DNA from 2 places in the Stenotrophomonas maltophilia complex sp. Om-AH-Sm3 genome. Region 2 is predicted to be linked to the other one. Evidence: riboswitches for the same ligand, from Rfam matches in the RefSeq annotation. Region 2 holds a riboswitch; the other holds the start of a gene.
What was found. Region 2 has a riboswitch for thiamine pyrophosphate ahead of thiC (phosphomethylpyrimidine synthase ThiC). Riboswitches for the same ligand answer to the same signal wherever they lie in the genome.
Positions count from the first base shown of each region.

Region 1: it holds a riboswitch for thiamine pyrophosphate, as region 2 does, so the genes downstream of both, AC10QF_RS06930 (TonB-dependent receptor) here and thiC (phosphomethylpyrimidine synthase ThiC) in region 2, are expected to answer to the same signal.

Region 1 covers NZ_JBYBLQ010000004.1:130,346-142,124, forward strand. Annotated here, with positions in the region: gene AC10QF_RS06930 (TonB-dependent receptor) at 1-1,865, opposite strand, end outside; TPP riboswitch at 1,936-2,031, opposite strand; gene AC10QF_RS06935 (phosphotransferase enzyme family protein) at 2,130-3,254, opposite strand; gene AC10QF_RS06940 (glycine zipper 2TM domain-containing protein) at 3,384-3,791, opposite strand; gene AC10QF_RS06945 (hypothetical protein) at 4,040-4,177, opposite strand; gene AC10QF_RS06950 (response regulator) at 4,261-4,899, opposite strand; gene AC10QF_RS06955 (ATP-binding protein) at 4,975-8,574, shown strand; gene AC10QF_RS06960 (c-type cytochrome) at 8,568-8,969, opposite strand; gene AC10QF_RS06965 (electron transfer flavoprotein-ubiquinone oxidoreductase) at 9,035-10,711, opposite strand; gene AC10QF_RS06970 (acyl-CoA dehydrogenase family protein) at 10,969-11,779, shown strand, end outside.
Region 2 covers NZ_JBYBLQ010000007.1:36,710-48,488, forward strand. Annotated here, with positions in the region: gene AC10QF_RS10460 (hypothetical protein) at 1-3, opposite strand, end outside; gene AC10QF_RS10465 (TonB-dependent receptor plug domain-containing protein) at 170-3,040, opposite strand; gene AC10QF_RS10470 (helix-turn-helix transcriptional regulator) at 3,090-3,989, opposite strand; gene AC10QF_RS10475 (winged helix-turn-helix domain-containing protein) at 4,105-6,423, opposite strand; gene AC10QF_RS10480 (ion channel) at 6,683-7,354, opposite strand; gene thiC (phosphomethylpyrimidine synthase ThiC) at 7,491-9,335, opposite strand; TPP riboswitch at 9,418-9,519, opposite strand; gene AC10QF_RS10490 (BCCT family transporter) at 9,744-11,321, shown strand.

The DNA of each region.
Region 1 (11,779 bases), on a different contig from region 2:
ACCAGCTGATGACCCTCATAGGCCGGCGTGCCGGTGTCGCGCGCGCGCGCCTGCAGCACGCTGGCGCTGGCCACGACCTGCAGCGCATCGGTCAGCTGGCCGTTGGCGGTCAGCTCCAGGCCGGTGTGGGTCTGGGTGCCTTCCTCGACGAAGGTGTAGCCCACGTCGCTGTTGTCCGGCTTGGCGTACTGGTACGGCTGCGAAATGCGGAACACCGCCGCGCCCAGGGTCAGCGCTTCGACCGGCACGTACTTCAGGCCCACTTCCAGCTGCCGCGACTGCACCGACGGCAGGAAGGTGTCGGCGTTGCTGGTCCAGAACGGCGCTTCCTGGCCCAGCGAAATGCCGCGCACGTAACTGGCGTAGGCGTTGAGCTGGTCGGTGGCTTTCCACACCACCGCGGTCTGTGGCAGGAAGCGCGACAGGCGGCTGTGCCGCTGCGGGGTGCCGCGCTTGTCGTAGGCCCGCTCATCCAGGCGGACGAAGCGGCCACCGGCCAGCCACTGCCAGTCGTCACCGAAGCTGATCCGGTCCAGCACGAAGAACGCGGTCTGGCGGCTGTCCAGGCGACGTGCGGACGGGCCCGGCATCTTCGGCGACGGCGCGAACACCGGCACCGGTGCGTCGTGGATGTTGCTGGTGCCAACGTACTCGTTGACGCTCGGGCGCCTGTCCACGGTGCGGCGGAAGTAGTCGGCCCCGAGGGTCAGCTGGTGGCCGACGCTGCCGGTCTCGAAGCGGCCACGCAGTTCGGCACGAGCCTGCTGGTTGCGGCGCGTGTCGTCCGGACTGCGGTAGTCGTAGATGTCATAGTCGCCGTTGGGCGCGAAGTAGTTGCCCGGCACGCTGCCGTCGGCACATTGCGCGGCGTAGTAGCAGCCGTAGGCGAAGGCGACGTTGTCATCGATCACCGAACGGCTGTGGCCCACCGATACACGTGATTGCCAAGCGTCGTTGAAGTCGTAGGTATGCAGCGCGGTGATGTTGGTGCTCGCGATATCCACCGGCCGCTGCCACGGCTGGTAGCCGAGCAGATGCTCGCGGTCGACGCCGCGCGGCAGGTCACGCGCGCCCAGCAGCTGGTAGCCGGACACCGAGCGCTGCGAGCTGGTCTGGTAGTTGGCATCCACTTCCAGCTTGCCGCGTTCGCCGATCAGCCAGTCGGCGGCCAGCGAGTAGAAGTTGCGGCGGCCATCGGCGTGCTCGACGTAGGAATTGCTGGAATCCCATGCGGCGTTCAGGCGCAGGCCGAAGCGCGGGGTGATCCAGTGGCCGACATCGACGGCGACGTAGCGCGAGCCTTCCGAATCGGTGCCGAGCGTGGCGGTGCGCACTTCGGCCGGGCGCTTGCCGATGTAGTTGATGATTCCGCCCGGCGCCATCACGCCTGCCGCCAGGCCGGCTTCACCCTTGAGGATCTCCACCGACTGCACGTTCTCCAGCGCCAGGCGTTGCTCGCCGGCGATGGACAGCCCATTGAAGCGGTAGCCGGTGGCGGCGTCCAGGGCGAAGCCGCGGATGGCGACGTTCTGGTAGTAGCCCACCGGCGCGTAGGCATCACCCAGCGAGGCATCATTGCTGGCCAGCTCGGACAGCGAACGTAGCTGGCGGCGGTCGAGATAGTCGCGCTCGAGCACATTCACCGAAGCCGGCGTGTCCTTCCACGAACCGCCACCGAAGGCGTTCACGCGCGAGGTATCGGCCTTCGGTTTGCCGGCCTGCACGCGCACCGCTGCCAGTTCGGTCGGCGAGCGTTCGGCGCCGATGGCGGCCGCATCGGTGGTGGCCTCGGCCTCGCTGGCATGTAGCGGCAGCGCGGCACAGAGGGCGAGGGAGAGCAGGGTGGGGCGCAGGCAGCGGTTCATTCGGTTCGTCTTCGGCCAACAAGGGAGACGAAGCGACGGCGCGCAGGTGCACCGGCCCAGGATGGGGGTGTGGCTGCGGCTCAAAGCTCCCTACGCCGGTGCAAACCGGATCAGGTTCCAAGGGACTCTCTCAGCCTGGCAGATCCAGGCACCCCCGCTTCAGGTGACCATTTCACTACAAATGGTACGGATTTGCGAGCGCCACCCAGGGTCAGATCCCCTTCCTGCGGAAAGGGATCTGACCCCAACGCTGCGTCAACCGGATCACGCGGCGGCGTGCAGGGCCTGCAGCAGTGCCTGCCCCGGGGCGGTATGGAACCACGCCGGATGGCCGAGCATGAAGGGCTGCCACGCCACATCGGCATTGGCGGTCGAGCCGGTGACGCCCTCGAAATACTCCACTTCGGACAGTGCGAAGTCGAAATGCACCATCGGCAGCAGGTCGGCCAGCAGGTGCACGCGTGCCGCCGACAGCGGCAGCACCTGGCGGTAGCCATCGAGCAGCGCCAGCGCGATATCGATGCGCACTGCCTCCATGCCGCGCGCCAGTTCCAGCCATGCCACGGCGTTGCGCTCGATTGCGGTGGCGAGGTCGAACAGTGCGCTGGTGGGCGAGGTCAGGCCGAAATCCAGCACGGTGCTGACCTGCCCGTCGCGCCACAGCAGGTTGGAGACATGCCAGTCGTTGTGCGCCCACAGCCGTGGTTCGTCGTGCAGGCGCTCGGCCAGTCCCGTGTGCCACGGCAGCACGTCACGCCGCAGCTGCGTTTCCCACGGAATGCGCGCGAGATAGCGGGCCAGGCCGGGGCGCTCGTGCAGCCCTGCCTTGATTGCGGCAATCGGATCGTCGGCGCGGATCAGGTCGTCGCGCGCCACCAGCAGATGGGTGCTGCGCTGGGGCGCGTGGTAGCTGGCGGCGGCGCGGTGCAGCTGTGCGAGTGCGCGTCCGGCTTCGCGGGCCTGCGCGACATCGGTCAGCAGCGACCACGACACCGCGTCGCGGTACAGGTCGTCGCCTACGCCGACGTCGTGCAGTTCAAACGTCCATTCGCCGTGTTCGACCGCGGTGTGGCCATCGGTTGCCGCCAGCACCTGCACCACCGGCACGCCGGCAGCGGCGAGATGGGCGATGAAGCGGTGCTCTTCCTCCAGGCAGGCCGCGTTGCGCACGCTGTGGTGATGGCGCTTGATGAACACTGCGCCGCGCGTGCCATCGACGATGGCGGCAGCCGACAGTGGCCGCGGGCTGTGCCAGCGTGGCTGGCTGCCGCTGTCCAGCTGCGGGTAGCGCTGGCGCAGCCATGCGATGTCCGCCGCGCTGATCGGTGGCCAGTCGGCAGCCACCTCGTCGTTGTTGAGGCCCTGCACACGGTGGGAGGAAGACGTCATGCCGCGGCCCGAGAGGGGAAAGTCACATCCAAGGCTGCGCATTCAACGCCATGCGCGCGGCCAACGCAAACGGGCGGGTCATCGACCCGCCCGTCTCTGCCATCGGCAGGGGTACCGCCGCCGTGCCGCTTACCAGCCGCGATGGCGACCGCGGTCGTGGTAGTAGCGGTTGTCGTAGTAACGCTCGCGCTGCCAGCGGCGGTCGTCGCCACGGTCGTAGTAACCGCTGCGGTAGTAACCACGATCGTAGCGGCGGTCGTAGCGGTTGTCGTAGTAACGATTGTCGTAATAACGACGGTCGCGGCGGTCGGAGGTGGTCAGATTGCCGATCGCGCCGCCGGCCACGGCACCACCGACGGTGGCGGCAGGATCACCGTTGGAGAGCAGGTTGCCGGCCACGCCACCGACCACGGCGCCGACCAGGGTGCGCTTGTCCTTCCTCGACATCGCGCTGGCATCGCTGACCACGGCGACACCGGCCACCAGTGCCAGCGCCATCGCCAGACCACGGAAGCTGAGTGTGGAAGTACTGAGCATGATTCGTTCTCCTGTGAGGTGCATGCCACGCTGGGCAGGGAGGGCGCGGGGCGCCCCGGCTGCCGTGATGTCCACGCTGGCGTTCCAACATTGCCGGAACATTGCCTGGTGTATCGAGCGGCTTGCGCATTCATCTAGCGGCAGGTGGCATGAAGCAAGGCTGAAAGTGGCCTCGGCCGCTCAGCTGGCAGAAAGGGAAAAGGCCACGCGGGCGTGGCCCCTCCCTTCTCTGCCAAGGCGTTGGCATGTCAGACGCCCGTCGCCTTCCGGGCCTGCCGCGCCTGCTCCTGCGGGGTCTCCTGCTGCGGCTGCAGCACGTCAGGTGCGCCCTGCACCGCACCGCTGCTGAGCGCCAGGCTCTGCTCGCTGGCGGCCCGCGTCTCCACGGTGACGCGGCCGGCGGCCGGACATGAGCCGGTCGATTCCTTCGACCTCGCATTGTTGCCGGTGCGATTATGTGAATCGCGTCTCAAATTTTCCCGTCACGCAGATAGTCGAACAATTCGGCATCGCCCTTCAGCCCCAGCTTGAGCATCGCATCGCCCTTCTGCCGGCTGATGGTGCTGACGCTCTTGTGCAGCAGCAGCGAGATCTCCTTCACTGTCATGCCGGTGCCGAGCAGGCGCAGCACCTCCACCTCGCGCGGGGACAGCGGCTTGCCGTCACCCTCGCGCATGCGCCAGCTGCCGGCTGCCTCGACCCGCTCGCGCAGGCTGCGGCTGATATAGGGCTGGCCGCGGTAGACCGCCTGGATCGCCTGCGGCAGCTCGTCCATCGACGAACTCTTGTCGACCAGGCCGAGCACACCACTGTCGAGCACCATGCGCAGGATCGCCAGGTTGCTGGAAACGCTGAGCATCAGCACCGGCAGGTCCGGGTGGCGGCGCCGGATCATGCCGATCATGGCGAAGCCATCGGCCTGCAGGCTGCCCGGCATGGAGTAGTCGGTGACCAGCAGGTCACAGGGCTGGCTGGCGAGCAGGGTCATCAGCGCCTGCGCGCTGTCGGCCTCGCCGACCACGCGGCCGACGCCGCTCGACTCGATGACGGCGCGGGTACCGATACGGACCACGGGGTGATCGTCTGCGATGATGATGCGCAAGCTCATGCTCTAGTATGGCCATCGGGCACGCCGGACCGCGACCATCGCGGTCCCTGGCAGGATTCTAGGAGATCGACGCAGATGCGTAGGTGGGCTGTTCGCGGGCTGCTCCTGCTGCTGGCGGTGCTGGCGCTGCCCGTGGCCCAGGCACAGCCGGCCCCTGGCCTGCTGCCGCTCAGCCCGTTGCAGCGCGAATACCTGGTGGCGCATCCGACCATCGTTGTCGGGCAGTATGACAGCGGCTGGCCGCCCTTCGAGTCCCTCCGTGATGGCGAGCAGGTCGGGCTGGGACCGGACTACCTGTCGCATCTTGCTCGCCAGCTCGGTGTGAAGGTCGAGGCGCGCCGCTATCCGGACTGGACATCCGTGCTGGATGCGGCATGTCGTGGCGAGATCGACGTGGTGATGAATGTCGGCCTCAGTGCCGACCGCACCCGCTGCATGGTCTATACCGCCGCCTACAGTGAGGCGCCACTCGCACTGGTGGGCCGGCCCGATGACCTGCGTGCCTCCGACATGCCGGACCTGGATGGGCTGAGGGTGGTGATCGAACAGGACTTCCTGACCGGTCCGCAGGTGCGCGCCCGATTCCCGCGTGCCCGCCAGCTTGTCGCAAACGACACGTTGAGCGCATTGCAGATGGTCAGAGACGACAAAGCGGACGTCTACATCGGCAATGCCTTCGTCGCCACCGAGCTGATTGCCAGCCGGCGCCTGCAGGGCGTGGCGCTGTTGCGGCCGAGCGACCTGCCCCCTGAACGGTTGCACTTCGGCATTCCCAACAGCAAGCAACCCCTGGCCGAAGCCCTGGACCTGGCGCTGGCCGCGACCAGCCAGGCCCAGCGCGATGCCCTCGCACAACGCTGGTTGTCACCGCCGCACTGGTCGGCATCGGCGCAGCTGGCGCTGAGCCAGGCCGAGAAGCGTGTGCTGGAGAAGCCGCTGATGATCGGTTTCGCGCCGAATGCCGCGCCCCTGTCGTTCACCGGCGAGGATGGCCGGCCCAGTGGCCTGGCCAGCGAGTACCTGCAGCGCCTGATGCAGGCCGGCGCCAACCTGAAGGTCGAGAACAGCCACGACTGGTACGAGGTGCGTGAGAAGGCCCGCCGCGGTGAACTGCAGGCCGTGATGGGCATACCCGTTGATTCGCGCTACCTGGGCCCGGACTGGGTGTTCAGCCAGCCCTTCATCAGCGTGCCGAACGTGATTGTGGTCAGGAGCGATGGTGAGTCGCTGCTGGGCCTGGCCGACCTGCAGGGCAAGCGCGTGCTGCTGTCCGACCCGGAGCGCGTGCGTGGCTATGTGCAGCAGCAGGCGCCGCAGGCCCGGATCATTGCTGCGCGGAGTGCCGAGCAGGCGCTGCAGCGCCTGCTCGAGGGTGAAGCCGATGCCTATGTCGGCAACCTTGCCGTGGTCGATCACCTGCTGCGCAGCCGTTTCCCGGGGCGGATGCAGGTAGCGGCTCCGGCCGGTTTCAACGACCAGCTGGCGCTGGCAGTGGATCGCCGCCATGCGGCCCTGGCCACGACCTTCGATCGCCTGCTGCTGCAGATGACCCCACGCAAGCGCGAGGCGCTGCGCAGCGACTGGCTGGCGGTGGAGTACCGCAATGGGGTCGACTGGAGCAATCTGCTGCGGTGGGGCGTGCCGGTGCTGATGGTGCTGTTGACCGCGCTGCTGGTGCATGGCGTGGGCCATTGGCGGCTGCGCCGTGAGGTGGCAGGACGCCGCCAGCTGGAGCAGCGACTGGCCGAGGTGACCGACAACCTGCCGGCGGTGGTCTACCAGGCCCGTCGCGATGCCGATGGCATGCTGAGCTTCCCGTTCATCGCCGGCGACCTGCCTGCGTTGTTCGGCATCACCCGGCAGCAGGCCGAACAGGATGCGAGGGTGTTGCTGGAACGCGTCGAGCAGGAGGACCGCGCGCGCATCCTGCATTCCATCGAGCAGGCCGCGCACCAGTTCGCGCCGTTGATCCTGGAGTTCCGCCTGCGCAGCGACGGGGAAGGCGTGCGCTGGGTGCGCAGCCAGGCCCATCCCTACGCCGCCGAAGAAGGCGCGGTGATCTGGAGCGGGTACTGGGTGGATGTAAGCGAAGCCCGGATGCAGGCCGATGCACTGGCGGCGGCGAAGGCGGACGCCGAGCAGGCCGCTGAGGCCAAATCGCGTTTCCTGGCCACGATGAGCCACGAGATCCGTACGCCGATGAGCGGCGTGCTGGGCATGCTGGAGGTGCTGGCGCACTCACCGCTGGACAGCGAGCAGCAGCGCATCCTCGGCGTGATCGAGGATTCGGCGCAGATGCTGCGGCAGATCCTCGACGACATCCTCGATTACTCGCGGCTGGAAGCGGGTGCACTGCGCCTGGAGCCGGTGCCGCAACCGCTGCGGCCCCTGCTGGAAAGCGTGTGCCGGTTGATGTCGGCGCAGGCCAGTGCACGCGGGCTGGAGCTGCACGTGCAGATCGACCCTCAGCTGGCGGCAGCGCACGAAGTGGATGGCGTGCGCCTGCGCCAGATCGTGTTCAACCTGCTCAGCAATGCCATCAAGTTCACTGCACGCGGCGAAGTGCGGCTGCAGCTGGAGGTACTGGGCCCGACCGCCGAAGACGGCAGCCAGCCGCTGTGCCTGAGCGTCACCGACACCGGCACCGGGATCGCACCGGAACAGCTGCGGCACCTGTTTGCGCCGTTCACCCAGGCCGGTGCCTACATCCAGCGCGACCATGGTGGTACCGGCCTCGGCCTGAGCATCTGCCAGCGCCTGGTGCAGATGATGGGCGGCGAGCTGGAGTTGCACAGCACGCTGGGCGAGGGCACCCGCGCCGAGGTGCGACTGGCGCTGGTGGAGGCAGGCAGGGGTGACGTTGAAGCGCTGGTTGCGGAGCAGGAGCAGGCGGCGCTGCTGCCGCCGGCGCTGCGCGAGGCACGCGTGCTGGTGATCGAGGATCACCCGACCAACCAGGCGATGATGGCGTGGCGGCTGCAGCAGCTGGGCGTACCCCATGTGCTGCTGGGCGATGGCCAGCAGGCACTGGACCGCTTGTCATCGGAGGCCTTCGATCTGGTCATTACCGACTGCCGCATGCCGGTACTCGACGGCTTCGGTTTCACCCGCCTGCTGCGCGAGCGCGAGGGCCGTACCGGCCAGCCGCGGCTGACGGTGCTGGCGCTGACCGCCAGCGTGCTGGACGACGATGCGCGCCGCTGCCGCGAGGCCGGCATGGACGGGGTGCTGGCCAAGCCGCTGTCGCTGGCCACGCTGCGCACCGCGCTGCTGCGCTGGCTGCCGCAGGCACAGGGCCAGTCGTTCGATGCGCCCGTGCAGGAGACTGTCGCCGACGACGCTGAAGTGCTGCCTGATCTGGCCACCCTGCAGCAGCGCTATGGCTCGCGCGCCGTGGCCGAGCAGCTGCGCGACAGCCTGCTGCAGGCCAGTGAAAGTGATCTGGCGGCGGTGCAGCGCGCCGTGCGGGCCGGTGACCGCGAGACTGCGGCGCTCCACCTGCATCGCCAGGCGGGCGGTCTGGGGGCGATCGGGGCAAGCGCACTGGCCGGGCAGGCCAACGCGCTGGTCGAGCGGCTGCAGGATGCGACCGAGGCCGATCCGGCACCGGTGTTCGCCGCTGTAACGGCGTTCGTGGAGCGCCTGCAGCACCAGCTGCAGCGACTGGGTCACTGAGCCGACTGCTGTTGCAGGTAGGCGATCACCAGCGCGCGGCGTTCGGCGCTGGGAAAGGCGTTGTACATGCGCGTGCCGGGCACCACGTGGGTGGGCGACTGCAGGAACGCGTCCAGGGTCTGCGCGCTCCAGGTGATGTCGGCGCGGCGCATGCCGTCGGAATAGCCGTAATCGGGCAGGCTGCCGGCGCGACGGCCGATCACGCCGTGCAGGTTGGGGCCGAAGCGGTGGATGCCGCCAGGCTGCACGGTGTGGCAGCCTGCGCACAGTTCGAACGCGCGCTGCATGGCCTGCTGCCGGGCCTGTTCAGGCGTGGCCGGCGCCGCAGGCGGGCGCTGGCAGGCCGTGGCAAGCAGGGCCACGGCAACGGTGGTGAGCAGGCGGGAGGCACGCATGGGCGGGCAGGATAGCGGTGCGGTGGAGCGGCCGGGCTGCGACACGTGGTCGCAGCCCGGGGCGATCACATGCCCGAGTAGTTCGGGCCGCCGCCGCCCTGCGGGGTCACCCAGACGATGTTCTGGGTCGGGTCCTTGATGTCGCAGGTCTTGCAGTGCACGCAGTTCTGCGCGTTGATCTGCAGGCGCGCGTTGTCGGCGTCGCCGACGAACTCGTACACGCCGGCCGGGCAGTAACGGGCTTCGGGACCGGCGTACTCGGCCAGATTCACCTTCACCGGAATGCTCGGATCCTTCAGCGTCAGGTGGCTGGGCTGGTTCTCGTCGTGGTTGGTGCTGCTCAGGAACACCGAGCTGAGACGATCGAAGGTCAGCACGCCATCGGGCTTGGGGTAGGCGATGCGGGTGTGCTGCGACGCCGGCTCCAGGCAGGCGTGGTCCGGCTGGGTGCGGTGCAGGGTCCACGGCGGGTTGCGCACGCCCAGCTTGGGCAGCAGCCACTGCTCCACGCCGGTCATCAGCGTGGCAACGGTCTGGCCCTTCTTGAACCACTGCTTGAAGTTCTTGGCCTGCTGCAGTTCGGTGAACAGCCAGCTGGCTTCGAACGCCTTCGGGTAGGCGCTCAGTTCATCGTGCTGGCGATCGGCGGCCAGCGCGTCGAACGCGGCGTCGGCGCACAGCATGCCGGTCTTGATCGCGGCATGGCTGCCCTTGATGCGGCTGGCGTTGAGGTAGCCGGCCTCGCAGCCGACCAGCGCGCCCCCGGGGAACACCGTCTTCGGAAGCGACAGCAGGCCGCCGGCGGTGATCGCACGGGCGCCGTAACCGATGCGGGTGCCGCCCTCCAGGTGCTTGCGGATGGAGGGATGGGTCTTGAAACGCTGGAACTCCTCGAACGGGCTCAGCCACGGGTTCTTGTAGTCCAGGCCGACCACGTAACCAATGGCGACCTTGCCGCCGTCGGCGTGGTACAGGAACGCGCCGCCGTAGGTGTCGCTGTCCAGCGGCCAGCCAGCCGCATGCACCACCAGGCCCGGCTCATGCCTGGCCGGGTCGATCTGCCACAGCTCCTTGATGCCGATGCCGTAGGCCTGCGGGTCCTTGCCTTCGTCCAGTTTGTAGCGGGCGATCAGCTGGCGGCCGAGGTGGCCGCGCGCACCTTCGGCGAAGATCGTGTACTTGGCGTGCAGCGCCATCCCACGCTCGAAGGCCGGACCGATGCTGCCGTCCTTCTCGATGCCCATGTCGCCGGTGGCCACGCCGATCACCTCGCCGTTGTCGCCGTACAGCACTTCTGCAGCGGCGAAGCCCGGGAAGATCGCAACCTCCAGCGCCTCGGCCTGCTGCGCCAGCCAGCGGGTCACTTCGCCCAGGCTGATGATGTAGTTGCCTTCGTTGTGGAAGCACTCCGGCAGCAGCGCGTTGGGGGTGCTGCGCGCGCCGGTCTCGCTGAGGAACAGGAATTCGTCGCGGGTCACCTTCTGCTTCAGCGGTGCGCCGCGCTCGGCCCAGTCCGGGAACAGCTCGGTCAGCGCGCGCGGATCCATCACCGTGCCGGACAGCACGTGCGCGCCCGGCTCGGAACCCTTCTCCAGCACGCATACCGACAGCTCGCGGCCGGCTTCGATCGCGCGCTGGCGCAGCCGGATCGCGGTGGCCAGGCCGGCGGGGCCGGCACCGACGATCACCACGTCGAATTCCATTACTTCACGCGGGGGCAGGGCGTTGGCTTCAGCGCTCATCGATTGCATGACTCGTGGGTAGGGCCGGCATCGGGGCCACCGGCGGTGCCTGGGAATCGCGCGTGCGGCCACGGGCGAAACGGTTGTTTGAATGTGTCAGGGTACCGGTACGCGCGTGATCGAGCTAGATCAGCGATGTTCACACCACGATTGCTGCATTGCAGCGTAGTGCTGCAGCTCTGGTGGGTGCCGACCTTGGTCGGCACGCTCTGCCCGGATGACCGACAATGGCCGGGTCCTGACTGCGCGTGAGTGCCATGGCTTTGCATCCGTACGATCTGTTCGATGTCCGTTCCCTGCTCAACGAGGAAGAGCGCGCAGTGCAGGAGAGCGTCGCCCGCTTCACCAACGAGCGCGTGCTGCCGATCATCGGCGATGCTTTCGACCAGGCCCGCTTCCCCGACGAACTGGTGCCGGAGATCGCCTCGTTGGGCCTGCTGGGCGCGACCCTGCCGACCGAGTACGGCGGCGGTGGTCTCGGCGCGGTCAGCTATGGCCTGATCTGCCAGGAGCTGGAGCGCGGCGATTCGGGCCTGCGCAGCTTCGTTTCGGTGCAGAGCTCGCTGTGCATGTATCCCATCTACGCGTACGGCAGCGAGGAACAGCGCCAGCAGTGGCTGCCGGCGATGGCACGCGGCGAACTGATCGGCTGCTTCGGCCTGACCGAGGCGCACGGTGGGTCCGACCCGGCCAGCATGAAGACCCGCGCGGTGCGCGACGGCAGCGACTGGCGCATCAGCGGCAGCAAGATGTGGATCACCAGCGGCCCGGTGGCCGACCTGGCCATCGTCTGGGCACAGACCGAGGACGGCATCCAGGGCTTCGTGCTGGAAAAGGGCATGGCCGGCTTCACGACGCAGGAGATCAAGCACAAGATGAGCCTGCGCGCGTCGCTGACCGGCGCGCTGTTCTTCGACGACGTGCGCGTACCCGACAGCCATCGCCTGCCGAACGTGAAGGGCCTGAAGGGGCCGCTGGGCTGCCTGACCCAGGCCCGTTACGGCATCAGCTGGGGGCCGATCGGTGCGGCGATTGCCTGCCTGGATGAAGCGCTGGGCTATGCCAAGG
Region 2 (11,779 bases):
CATATCCATCTCCCAGTGTCCGGTATTGGACGCGCCTACTGTGCTGAATGTGACAAGAGCAGACAGTGACTGCACTCACCTTCTCGACATGATCAGAATTTCCTTACAGAAATGAAAAGGGCGGACCTTGCGGTCCGCCCTCCTCGTTCTGCTATCGCACTTCGATGGATCAGAAGCGCTGGGTGTACTTCATGTACAGGAAGCGACCCACGTCGAAGCCGCCGTAGTAGGCGAAGCTCGAGTTCGGCTGGGTGAACATGATCGGACCCTTATGGTCGAACACGTTGTTGGCGCCCAGCGCGATGGTGGCATCCCACGGTGCCTTCCAGCTGACCTGCAGGTCGTGGAAGGTGTTGGAGCCGGTCTTGCGCAGCGGCGACTTCTCACCGTTCTGGTAGCGGTCGGCGTCGTCGCACGGACGGTTGGCCACGCAGGCTTCGTTCATGCCCGAGTAGTAACGCGCGGTGTACGCCACGCCGAAGTCACCCTTCGACCAGGTCAGGCCCAGGTTCGAACGCACGCGGAACAGGCCCGGCTCACCCACACGGCCGATGGTGATGTTGTCACCGTCAGCGTTCTGGCCCTGCTCGTCGTACTTGGCCAGGTAGCTCGTCTGCCAGTCGATCGCGAACTGGCCGATGGCCAGCTCCGGCAGGCGGTACTTGATGCCCAGGTCGTAGCCCTGGGTTTCCATCTGGCCGAGGTTGGCCAGGCCGTAGGTCATGCCGTTGATGTGGCCATCGCCTGCACGGGTGTGTGCGGCGCAACGCGAAGCATCGCCCAACACGTAGCAGTCACGCAGGATGCGGTCGACGCTGTCAGCGATGATCATGTCGCTGATTTCGTACTTGTACCAGTCCAGCGAGATGTCCAGGCCCTGCACCCAGCGCGGGCTCCAGACCAGGCCGATGGTGGTGCTCTTGGAGGTTTCCGGGGTCAGGTTCGGGTTGGCACCCGAGATGAACTGGTCTGGCGTCGCACACGGGGTCGAGGTGCACGGAATCAGGCCCTGGCCCAGCTGGGTGTAACCGACCGGGACGCCCGCCGCCGAGCAGGCCGCGTTGCCGTTGACCGAACCCGGCGCGGTGATGCCGCACGGATCGGTGTACGACTCGAAGCTGCTGCTCAGGCCACCGTACAGGTTGTCGATGGTCGGAGCACGGAAGCCCTCAGCCCAGGTACCGCGAACCAGCAGCTCGTCCAGCGGACGCCAGGTGAAGCCGAACTTCGAATTCAGGGTGTCGCCGAAGTTGCTGTAATCCGAGTAACGGGTCGCAGCATTCAGGGTCAGTTCCTTGGCAAACGGCATGTCCGCCAGGACCGGCACGTTCAGTTCCAGGTAGACCTCGTCCAGCGAGTACTCACCCTGGGTGGTCTGCGCGCCCAGGCCGGTGGACTGGCCCGACTGTGCGAAGGCGTCCGGCGAGAAGCGGCCTTCTTCCTTGCGGTGCTCGACGCCCACGGCGAAGCCCAGGTCACCGGCCGGCAGGGTCACGATCGAACCCGACAGGTTGGCGGTGAAGCTGGTGGTCTTGGTCAGACCGGTATCGGTGAAGTACGGGAACAGGAAGTCCTGGGTGGCCTGGTCGGCCAGCGAACCGGCACCGGCAACGCCGAACGGCAGCAGCGGGTTCCACGGACGGCAGCCGCTGGTGGCGAGCGGATCGGACATGCTGGTGCCGCAGCGGGCGACGCCATCAGCACCGATGAACGAAGCGCCCAGCGCCTGTTCCGATGCGATCAGGCTCATGTCGCCGTGACCACGCTTGGTGGTTTCGTTGCGGTTCCACAGCGCGCCGACGTCCCAGTCGAAGGTCTTGCCGGCGAAGTCGAAGAAGCCGCTGATGCTCGGGGCGAAGCGCAGGGTCTTGACCTGGCTTTCGGTGGTGCGCGGCACTTCCCACAGACGGCGGCGGAAGGTCAGGTCTTCACCGGTCGGGTTGAACGCGCTGTCGGCCGACAGCGGGGTGCCGAAGGACGCCGACTGGTACGGATAGCCCGCGATCTGCTGGGTGGTGTTGCGCTCGTTGTAGAGCACGTCAGCGTTGAACGAGATCGCGTCGGTGAAGTCGTAGTTGCCGTTGACGTACAGCGACTTACGCTCGATACCGGTCTGCACCATCATCTGCTCGTTGGCATTGACGGCGTCAGCAGAGGTTTCCAGACGGTAGTCGGCGCGGTTGGCCGGGTTGCCGCCATCACGCAGGGTGTACCAGCGCTGGTCGCTCGGGCCGACATAGCCCGGCTCGCCCTGCTTCAGGTTCGGGGTGACGCACGGGTCGCAGAAGCCACCCTTCTGGTTGATCGGGCTGGCGCCCGAACCCGGGTAGTTCGGGCCGGCGTTGCCGTCACGGCTGAACCAACGATCCTTCGCCCACACCGGATCCTGCTTGGAATACTCGGCGGACATGGTGACACCGCCGCGCTCGCCCATGCTGCCGAGGGTGAACGAATAGGTTTCGGTGTCGCCGTCGCCCTTGCCGTACTGACCGACATAGACGCTGGCTTCAGCGCCGTCGAAGCGCTTGCGGGTGATCACGTTGACCACGGCCGCGATGGCGTCCGAACCGTAGATGGCCGAGGCGCCATCCTTCAGGATCTCGATGCGCTCGATGGCCGCCATCGGGATCTGGCTCAGATCCTGGTAGCCGGCGGTGGTCGCGCCCAGGCGCTTGCCGTTCATCAGCACCAGGGTGCGCTGGGCGCCCAGGTTGCGGATGTCGACGTAGTAGCCGCCGACGTTTTCGCCCGAAGCCAGCGACTCCGAACGCGAAATGGCCGGGGAACCGGCCGAGGTCAGGTTCTGCAGGACGTCAGCAACCGAGGTGTAGCCCTGCTTTTCCAGGTTCTCACGGCTGAGGGTGACGATCGGCTGCTGGGTTTCAACGGCAGCGCCGCGGATGCGCGAGCCGGTGACCGAAATGCGGTCCAGGTCGGTGGTGCCCTTTGCTTCCTGCGCCGAAGCAAAGGCCGGCGCCAGCGCCAGCGCAATGCCGGCCGGCAGCAAGCCGAACCGCACTGCGGGATTACGAACGTTCATCTATCTCTCCAAGGTACGTGTTAGCAGCGTGTTAAAACACCCCAGCACGTTACGATTGCGTTGCAGCGCTGTATTTGCGCGAACCAACCGGAGACTTTGCGGATTGTGGCGGGAGCAAGCCACCGTTCTCCCTGAAGCGCGATGCGGACTGGCCGTAGCGGGCGCGGAACGCACGCGCGAAGCTGCAGCAGTTGTCGAAACCGCTGGCGGCAGCGACCTCGCCCACCATCATGTCGGTGTCGCGCAGCAGATCAGCGGCGCGTTCGAGGCGCAGTCGTGCCGAAAGCGACTGCGGGCTTTCCTCGTACAGGCTCTGGAAGGTCTTGGACAGGTACCAGCTGGAGAAGTTGGTCAGCTCGGCCAGTTCGCCGATGCGCACCACCCGGTGGCTGTTGCCTTCCAGATAGAGGCGCGCGCGCTGCATGCGGCCGAACACCTGGCGCTTGCGGCTGCGCGAGCGGCCCGGGCAGCGCTGCACGTTGTCGGCCAGGCCGCGCTGCAGGCCCGCGAGGTGCAGCAGCAGCGGGCGCAGGGTCTGCGCCGGCTGGCCGCTGGCCAGCGCATCGCGCCACAGGCGCAGCGCCACGCGCGCATCAGTGCGGTTCATCCGGCCACGACCTGCATACAGGCCGCAGTCGGCCATCTCGGTCAGCACGCGAAGCGCTTCGATGTTCAGGTTCAGGCCAACGCACAACCCGTTGCGACCGGCCTGCACCAGCGGCCGCGATTCCTTCTCGAACGCGATCCACTCGCCTTGGCGCAGGCGGAAGCGCCCTTCCTTGGCCTCGACCCACGAGCTGCCACGCACCTGCATCCAGACAGTGAAGCTGGAGCCGGCGGTCTGCAGGCTGCCCAGCCGGGCCACGCCCAGGCAGGTCGGTGCGACGTCGTCGAGCGACCGGTCCAGGGAAACAGTTTGGCCGCGATCGGCCAGCGAGAGTTGACGCATGGGGGCACCACGGATTTGCCTAGTACAGGACTCCGTTTTGCCAAATCAGGCGGCACCGCGTCAGGAAGGTCCGACGAGATCGCCACGAATTCGCGACGAGATCCCGACGAAGAAATTACGAAGGCCCATTTCCCTTGAACAACAACAACTTGGAGAATGCGGGGAACAGTGCAGGCGGGCGTTCGGGCAACCGCATCACGCCGATGTCAGCGCCATCGCTGACCGCCATCGCCACGAACAGGTCCTTTCCGTCAGCGCTGGCACTGAGCCCGTTGCCGGCGCTGAGCCGTTCTGCGTCCAGGCAACGTTCCGGCTCCTCGCGGCCGGGCTGGATGCGCACGAAGGTAGTGCCACACCTGGTCGAGGTACCGAGGTAGCCGATGCCGCTGTTGCCGGTCACGGTCCAGGCCCGGTATCGCCAGCGGCTGGGCCGGTCATCGCTGATCTGCTGCACGCTGGCCGGGGACAACGCGGCATCCGCCGACCACAGGCCACCGGCGGCCAAGCGGGTGAACAACACGCGGCCACTGCTCCGGTCAAAGCGCGCCTGCGACACCCCATCGATGCTGGCCAATCGGCGCCAGGGCTGGACGCTGCGATCGAACAGGCTCAACCGCGTGCGCTGGTCGGCATCGCGCTCGACCACAAACAGCTGCTGCGGCGAGGCGCCATACAGTGCCTGCAACGGCTGTTCGGCCGGAACCGGCAAGGGTTGCAGGCGTTCATCGCGTGGCGCGATTTCATAGAGCACCGTGCGCCCATGCGCATCGCGGCCAACCACGAGCAACTGCCGGCTGTCGGCCGACCAGTCAGGCGCCTGCCGCGCCTCCGGCCGCAGCCCTTCGATGGGACGCAACGAATCCGGTCGCTGCATGTCCGCCCACCACAGGGCGAAGCTGCCGGAACGATCGGAGGTGAAGACCAGCTGGCGGCCATCAGGCGCTGCCATCGGCTGCCCATCGCGGCCACTGGAGGCGAACAGGCGCTCGGGCGTGCCGCTGCCCTGCATCGGCACCTTGAACACGCCGAACTGCGCGCGCCGGTGGACGAACGCCAGCATGCCACCGCGTCGCGACACCGCTGGCCACTGCGCATCATCCAGGCCGGCATCGCGCAACGTGTGCCGCTCGACGTCCAGGTAATAGAGCCGCGCCTCGCTATCGACACGGCGACCGAAGACGATGGTTCGGCCATCGTCCAGCCAGGCCCAGCCGCGCAGCTCTGCCGCTTCATCGGTCAACTGCTCGGGCGTACCGCCTGCGGCTGGCACCCGCCACAGATCACCCAGCTGCGGGTTGCGCACGAACACCAGCCATTGCCCATCAGGCGAATAACGCGGTGCGTAGTCGAAGTCATCCTGGTCGACGCTGTAGGCCAGCGCGCGCCACTGGCCACTGGCCAGGTCCAGCACGCGGATGCCACGGTGCGCGTAGCGACCGACCATGCTGCCGAACACCAGGCCACGCCCATCTGGCGTCCAGTCGAAACTGAGCAGCTCCGTGCCATCGCAGCGTGTGGCCTGGCGCAGTGCGCCACCGGTGGCGCTGGCGATCAGTACCTGGCAGCCGCCGTCGGCGGAGAACCGCGCGAAGGCGATTTCGCGACCATCCGGCGACCAGTTCGGGAAGCGATCGACGGCACCGGCCGGTGGCGCCAGCAACTGGCGCGCCGGTGCGTTGCCGGAGGTCTGCAGCTTGATCGCGCCACCGCCGTTGCCATCCTCGTTGGCGCCCTCATAGGCCACCAGCGAACCGTCCGGTGACAGCGTGGGATAGGTTTCGAAGCCGCTGGTTGCGGTGATCAACCGATACGGTCGCTGCGGGCTGCCGATCACCCGCGTACCGTTCTCCACGGCAGCCTCCACCGGCGAGCTGCCGGCCGGTGCACGACGCAGCAGCAGCGTGGTCAACACCAGCAGCATGGCCAGCATCAACACGCCCAGCACCAGCAGCACGCGCCGACGGATATGGCGCCAGCGGCGGCGCGCTGCCTGTGGATGCGCAGGCAACGCAGCAGTGGTCACCGGCTGCGCGGCCATGCCTTCGTCGTCGGGGACGCCTGCGGCCACGGGCTCGGCATCGTCCAGCACCTGCACCGGGACCAGAAGCCGATAGCCTGTCTTGGCGATGGTTTCGATGTAGGCCTGGCCGTTGTCGTCGTTGTTGCTGAACGCCTTGCGCAGCTGGGTGACGGCCTGGGTCAGCACATCGTTGGTCGGCAGCGTGTCCGGCCATACCTCGGCGAACAACTCGTCGCGGGTGACAACGCGACCCGGCTGCCGCAGCAGCACGCGCAGCACGCCCAGCGCCTTCGGCGTCAGCCGGCGCGGGCGACGCGCGCCGACGACCTCGACTTCGCGCGAGGACAGAGTGACGGTGCACTCTCCTATCCGGATCCGATCGGATACCGGGAACTGGATTTCGCTGCTGTTCATTTTCTGCTACACAGTAGAGACAGGTCCCGGGCAGTGTTTGCCTTCGATACCGCCCCGTCCTGGGAACAGCGAAAAGCCAGACTCCGCACAAAGCATCGGCGCATACCGCAAAAACAATCGAGCGCGCGAATACTAGCCTATGCAAGTTACCTCGCCTATCGCGTGGTCGACATCAGGCTCTCTCTCGCCGACGAATTCACATAATTTGCGACATCATTCGCGCCCTTTCGGGCGCGAAATTTTTATCTGGCGTTCATTTTCACATGCGCCGCAACATGGTCAATCCGACCAGCCGCGAAACCACCAAAGCCACGTACATCACGCCGGAAAACTGCTCCAGCATGACCAGTGCGCGTGCCTGTGGATGCAACGGCACGACGTCACTCAAGCCGACGCCAGACAGCAAGCTGAAGCTGAGATAAAGCAGCTCCATCCAACTGCGCTGCGCGCCTCCGCCGGTGCCCTGGAAGCTGCCCGGGTACCACTGCTGGCATACCGCGAATGCGAACGCAAATGCCCATGCAAGCAAGGTGAATGTCGCGCCTGCGGCGAACAGTTCGTCGCGGGTGACCTTGTGGTCCTGGAGCATGTAGGTGATCAGCGCGCCGGCCGTGTAGAAGTACAGCAGGCTCTCCAGCAACTGCGCGGTGGTCAGCAATGCGCTGCGGTCGAGCAATGCACCGGCCAGCGAGAACACCACCGACGGGATGGCCAGCACCAGTGCCAGCCAGGTGCCCAGCGGGCTGCGCTGCACCACCCACAGCGCCAGGCCCAGTACCGCCATGCCGAACATGCCCAGCGCCGCGCGGCCGGCAGCGGTGTCGTCCAGCGCGGGGTACAGCAGCACCGCGATCAACTGGGCACCCAGCAGCCAGGCAGAAGGATGACGGCGGGCGATGGCCAGCCAACGGGTGGTCATGGCAACAGGCATGGTGTCCTTTCCCCAGGGTGATGCGCGGAGCATAGCCGGGAGAGGCGTGATGAGCGGTGGTGCCGGCCGCTGGCCAGCACGCTTCCCGGCCCCTGCACAACCGGCTGCTGGGCAGCGGCCGGCACCCGGCTACTCGTCATCCTTGGTGGTAGACCTCTGCGCCAGCCGCGCGGAACTCCTCCGACTTCTCCTTCATGCCGGCCTCGGCGTAGTCACGCACGTCCTGGGTGATCTTCATCGAACAGAAGTGCGGGCCGCACATCGAGCAGAAGTGGGCCAGCTTGTGCGCATCCTTCGGCAGCGTCTCGTCATGGAACTCCTTGGCCTTCTCCGGGTCCAGGCCAAGGTGGAACTGGTCCTCCCAGCGGAACTCGAAGCGCGCCTTGCTCAATGCGTTGTCGCGAACCTGCGCGCCCGGATGGCCCTTGGCCAGGTCGGCTGCATGCGCGGCAATGCGATAGGCCATGATGCCGTCGCGCACGTCCTGGCGATTGGGCAGGCCGAGATGCTCCTTCGGCGTCACGTAACAGAGCATGGCCGTGCCGAACCATCCGATCATCGCCGCGCCGATCGCGCTGGTGATGTGGTCGTAGCCCGGTGCGATATCGGTGGTCAACGGCCCCAGCGTATAGAACGGCGCCTCGCCGCACTCACGCAGTTGCTTGTCCATGTTCTCCTTGATCAGCTGCATCGGCACGTGGCCGGGACCCTCGATCATGGTCTGCACATCATGCTTCCAGGCAGTCTTCGTCAGCTCGCCCAGCGTTTCCAGCTCACCGAACTGCGCGGCGTCATTGGCATCGGCGATGCAGCCCGGACGCAGGCCGTCACCCAGCGAGAAGGTCACGTCATAGGCCTTCATGATTTCGCAGATCTCTTCGAAATGCGTGTACAGGAAATTCTCCTTGTGGTGCGCCAGGCACCACTTGGCCATGATCGAGCCCCCGCGGCTGACGATGCCGGTCACCCGCTTGGCGGTGAGTGGCACGTAGCGCAGCAGCACGCCGGCGTGGATGGTGAAGTAGTCCACGCCCTGCTCGGCCTGCTCGATCAGTGTGTCGCGGAAGATCTCCCAGGTCAGTGCTTCGGCGCGGCCGTCGACCTTCTCCAGCGCCTGGTAGATCGGCACCGTACCGATCGCCACCGGCGAGTTGCGGATGATCCACTCGCGGGTTTCATGGATGTGCTTGCCGGTGGACAGGTCCATCACGGTGTCACCGCCCCAGCGGATCGCCCACACCAGTTTCTCTACCTCCTCGGCGATTCCCGAGGAGACGGCGCTGTTGCCGATGTTGGCATTGATCTTGGTCAGGAAGTTGCGGCCGATGATCATCGGCTCGCTTTCCGGATGGTTGATGTTGTTGGGCAGCACGGCGCGGCCGCGCGCGATTTCATCCCGCACGAACTCCGGAGTGATGATCTTCTGGATCGCGGCGCCGAACGCCTCGCCCGGGTGCTGCTGCAGCAGGCCCGCATCGCGGATCGTCTCCAGCCGCTGGTTCTCGCGGATGGCAACGAATTCCATTTCCGGCGTGATGATGCCGCGCCGCGCATAGTGCATCTGGGTGACGTTCGCGCCTGCCCGTGCACGGCGCGGCAGGCTGCGGGCGGGGAAGCGCACGGCAGCGAGCTTCGGGTCGTGCTCGCGATCACGCCCGAACGACGAACTCAGGCCTTCGAGCTGCTCGGTATCGCCACGTTCCTCCACCCAGCCGCGACGCAGTGCCGGCAGCCCGGCGGACAGATCGATACGCGCGTCCGGATCGGTGTAGGGGCCGGACGTGTCGTAGACCGTGACCGGTGCATTCTCTTCGCCGCCGAACAGCGTCGGGGTGCGGGTCAACGCGATCTCCCGCATCGGCACCTGCAGATCCGGGCGCGAACCGGGCACGTGGATCTTGCGCGAGCCGGGAATGGGCCGGGTCACGGATTCGGAGAGTTGCTGGGCCTGTTGCTGCAGGGCGGAGAGCTGTGCGTTCATCGGGCATCGTCCAGGAAGGTCAGGGACGAAGCGGCGGCGCACTGCGACCGCGCCCGGACGGTCCTTGGGCGGAGTCCAGGCACGGCTGCATTGCAAAGCTTCCCTACGCCGGTATGAGCCGGATCAGGTTCCAAGGGACTGTCTCAACCGTGGCCACGTGGCCTCGGTACCCCCGCTTCTTGGCGTGCATTAGAGCATAGACCGCCCGCTTCCGGATCTGACCCCAATCGCTATTCGTTAACAGAACCATGACGTCGCGTTCAGTAACGTGCACGTCCGTCGCGCTCCCGCGACCGATGCTTCCTTCGCCGCCGACGCGGCCCCTGCCCGGTTCGCGCTGCATGCCGCCGGCCCTTCGCTGCAAGCTCTGCTCGCTCCCCTCAATCCCTTGATCGGAGAAGCTCCTTCATGGTGTTTCGTGTTTCCATCGCACTGGTTCTGATGCTGGTGCTGCTTGCCGGTATTGCACCTGGCCCCTTCAATACCGTGGTGCAGAGCATCCTCGGCGAACTCATCCGCGGTATCGGCTGGCTGTACCTGCTGGTGGTGTTCCTGGCCCTGGTGTTCCTGATGTACCTGGCCTTCGGACGCTTCGGCAACCTGCGCATCGGTGGCGAAGACGCCGAGCCGGAGTTCTCGCGGGCCAGCTGGATGTCGATGCTGTTCGCCGCCGGCATGGGCATCGGCCTGGTGTTCTGGGGCGCTGCCGAGCCCATTTCGCACTTCAGCAAGCCGCCGGAAGGGCTTGCTCCGCAGAGCCTGGATGCGGCACGCGCCTCGATGCGCTATGCATTCTTCCACTGGGGCCTGCACCCGTGGGCCATCTACGCGCTGATCGGGCTGGCAATGGCCTGGTTCCAGTTCAACCGCAACGGCCGTGGCCTGGTCAGCGACATGCTGCAGCCGATCATCGGCCGCCATCATCGCGGCTGGATCGGTCGGGTGGTCAACATCGCTGCAGTGGTCGCCACCGCGATCGGTGTCGCGACGACGCTGGGCTTCGGCACCATCCAGATCGCCGCCGGCATCGAGCGCGTGTTCGGCGTGCAGGCTACCGTCCCAGTGCAGATGACCATCATTGCCGTCGCCTTCGTGCTGTATATGGCGTCCACCGCCAGTGGCGTGGAGCGGGGTGTGAAGTGGCTGTCCAATTTCAACCTGGCGTTGGCTGCCCTGCTGGCAGCCATCCTGCTCGTGCTGGGGCCGACCGGCTTCATCTTCGATACGTTCACCACCACGCTGGGCTCCTACCTCAACCAGCTGGTGACGATGAGCCTGCGCATGTCACCGTTCTCCGGCAGCACCTGGGTGGCGGACTGGACAATCTTCTACTGGGCCTGGTGGATCTCGTGGGCACCGTTCGTGGGCTCATTCATCGCACGCATCTCGCGCGGCCGCAGCGTACGCGAGTTCGTGATCGGCGTAGTGCTCGCGCCGACGCTGCTGGGCTTCTTCTGGTTCGCGGTGTTCGGCGGCACCGCGCTGTGGGCGCAGATCTTCGGCCATGCCGACCTGGTGCAGGCGCTGGGCAATGGCTACGAGACGGTGCTGTTCACCTTGTTCGACAGCATGCCGCTGCCGCTGTTGCTGTCGTGCATCGCACTGGTACTGCTGATGATCTTCTTCGTAACTTCGGCCGACTCGGCGGTACTGGTTCTGGCCAGCATGTCCACTGACGAAGCAGGCGATCCTCCGTTGAAGCGCAAGCTGGCCTGGGGCATCGCGGTGGCGTTGATCGCAGCGGCGTTGCTGCTGGCCGGTGGCCTGGATGCACTGCAGGGCATGATCACGATTGCGGCGTTGCCATTCGCGCTGCTGATGGTGCTGGTGATGGTGGCGCTGTACCGCGTGCTCGACCAGGAGTACACGCGTGAGCGACGGCAGGCGCAGCGCCAGCGGCACATGATCGATGCGTGGATCGCACGCGAGATGGCGGCGCAGGAAGAGACGCAGGCCGAGGCCGCACGCGCGCACGATCAGGATTGAGGGTGTTTTGCAGCCTGCGGCTGCACCGCTTTTTCAAGCAAGTGCAAGTGCAAGTGCAGAAGCCAAGGCGGCTCTGGGCTTCTGCTTGCTTGGCGGGGAGGGGGCAGATGGCGGGACACGCCGCAAGTACGTCCCTGTAGGCTCGGCCACGGCATCCATGCCGTGGACGGTCCCGCCATCTGCCCCCTCCCCGCCTCCGACGATCTCCCAGTGACGGCAGTAGATCCACGCCATGCGTGGATCAGGTGTATCGGAAAACAAGAAGGGGTCGGATCCGTTTTCCTTCGGAAAACGGATCCGACCCCAACCCACAGCGCGCGGCTGTTGCTGTTGCCTTTGCTCTTGATCTTCTTCCTTCTCTTCCGTGGCTGACGCGCACGGAAATTTTCGGGGGGCGTGCGGGTGGGAGTGGCGGGGGTATCCGCGCCATGGATGGCGCGGCTAAGCCTACAAGGACG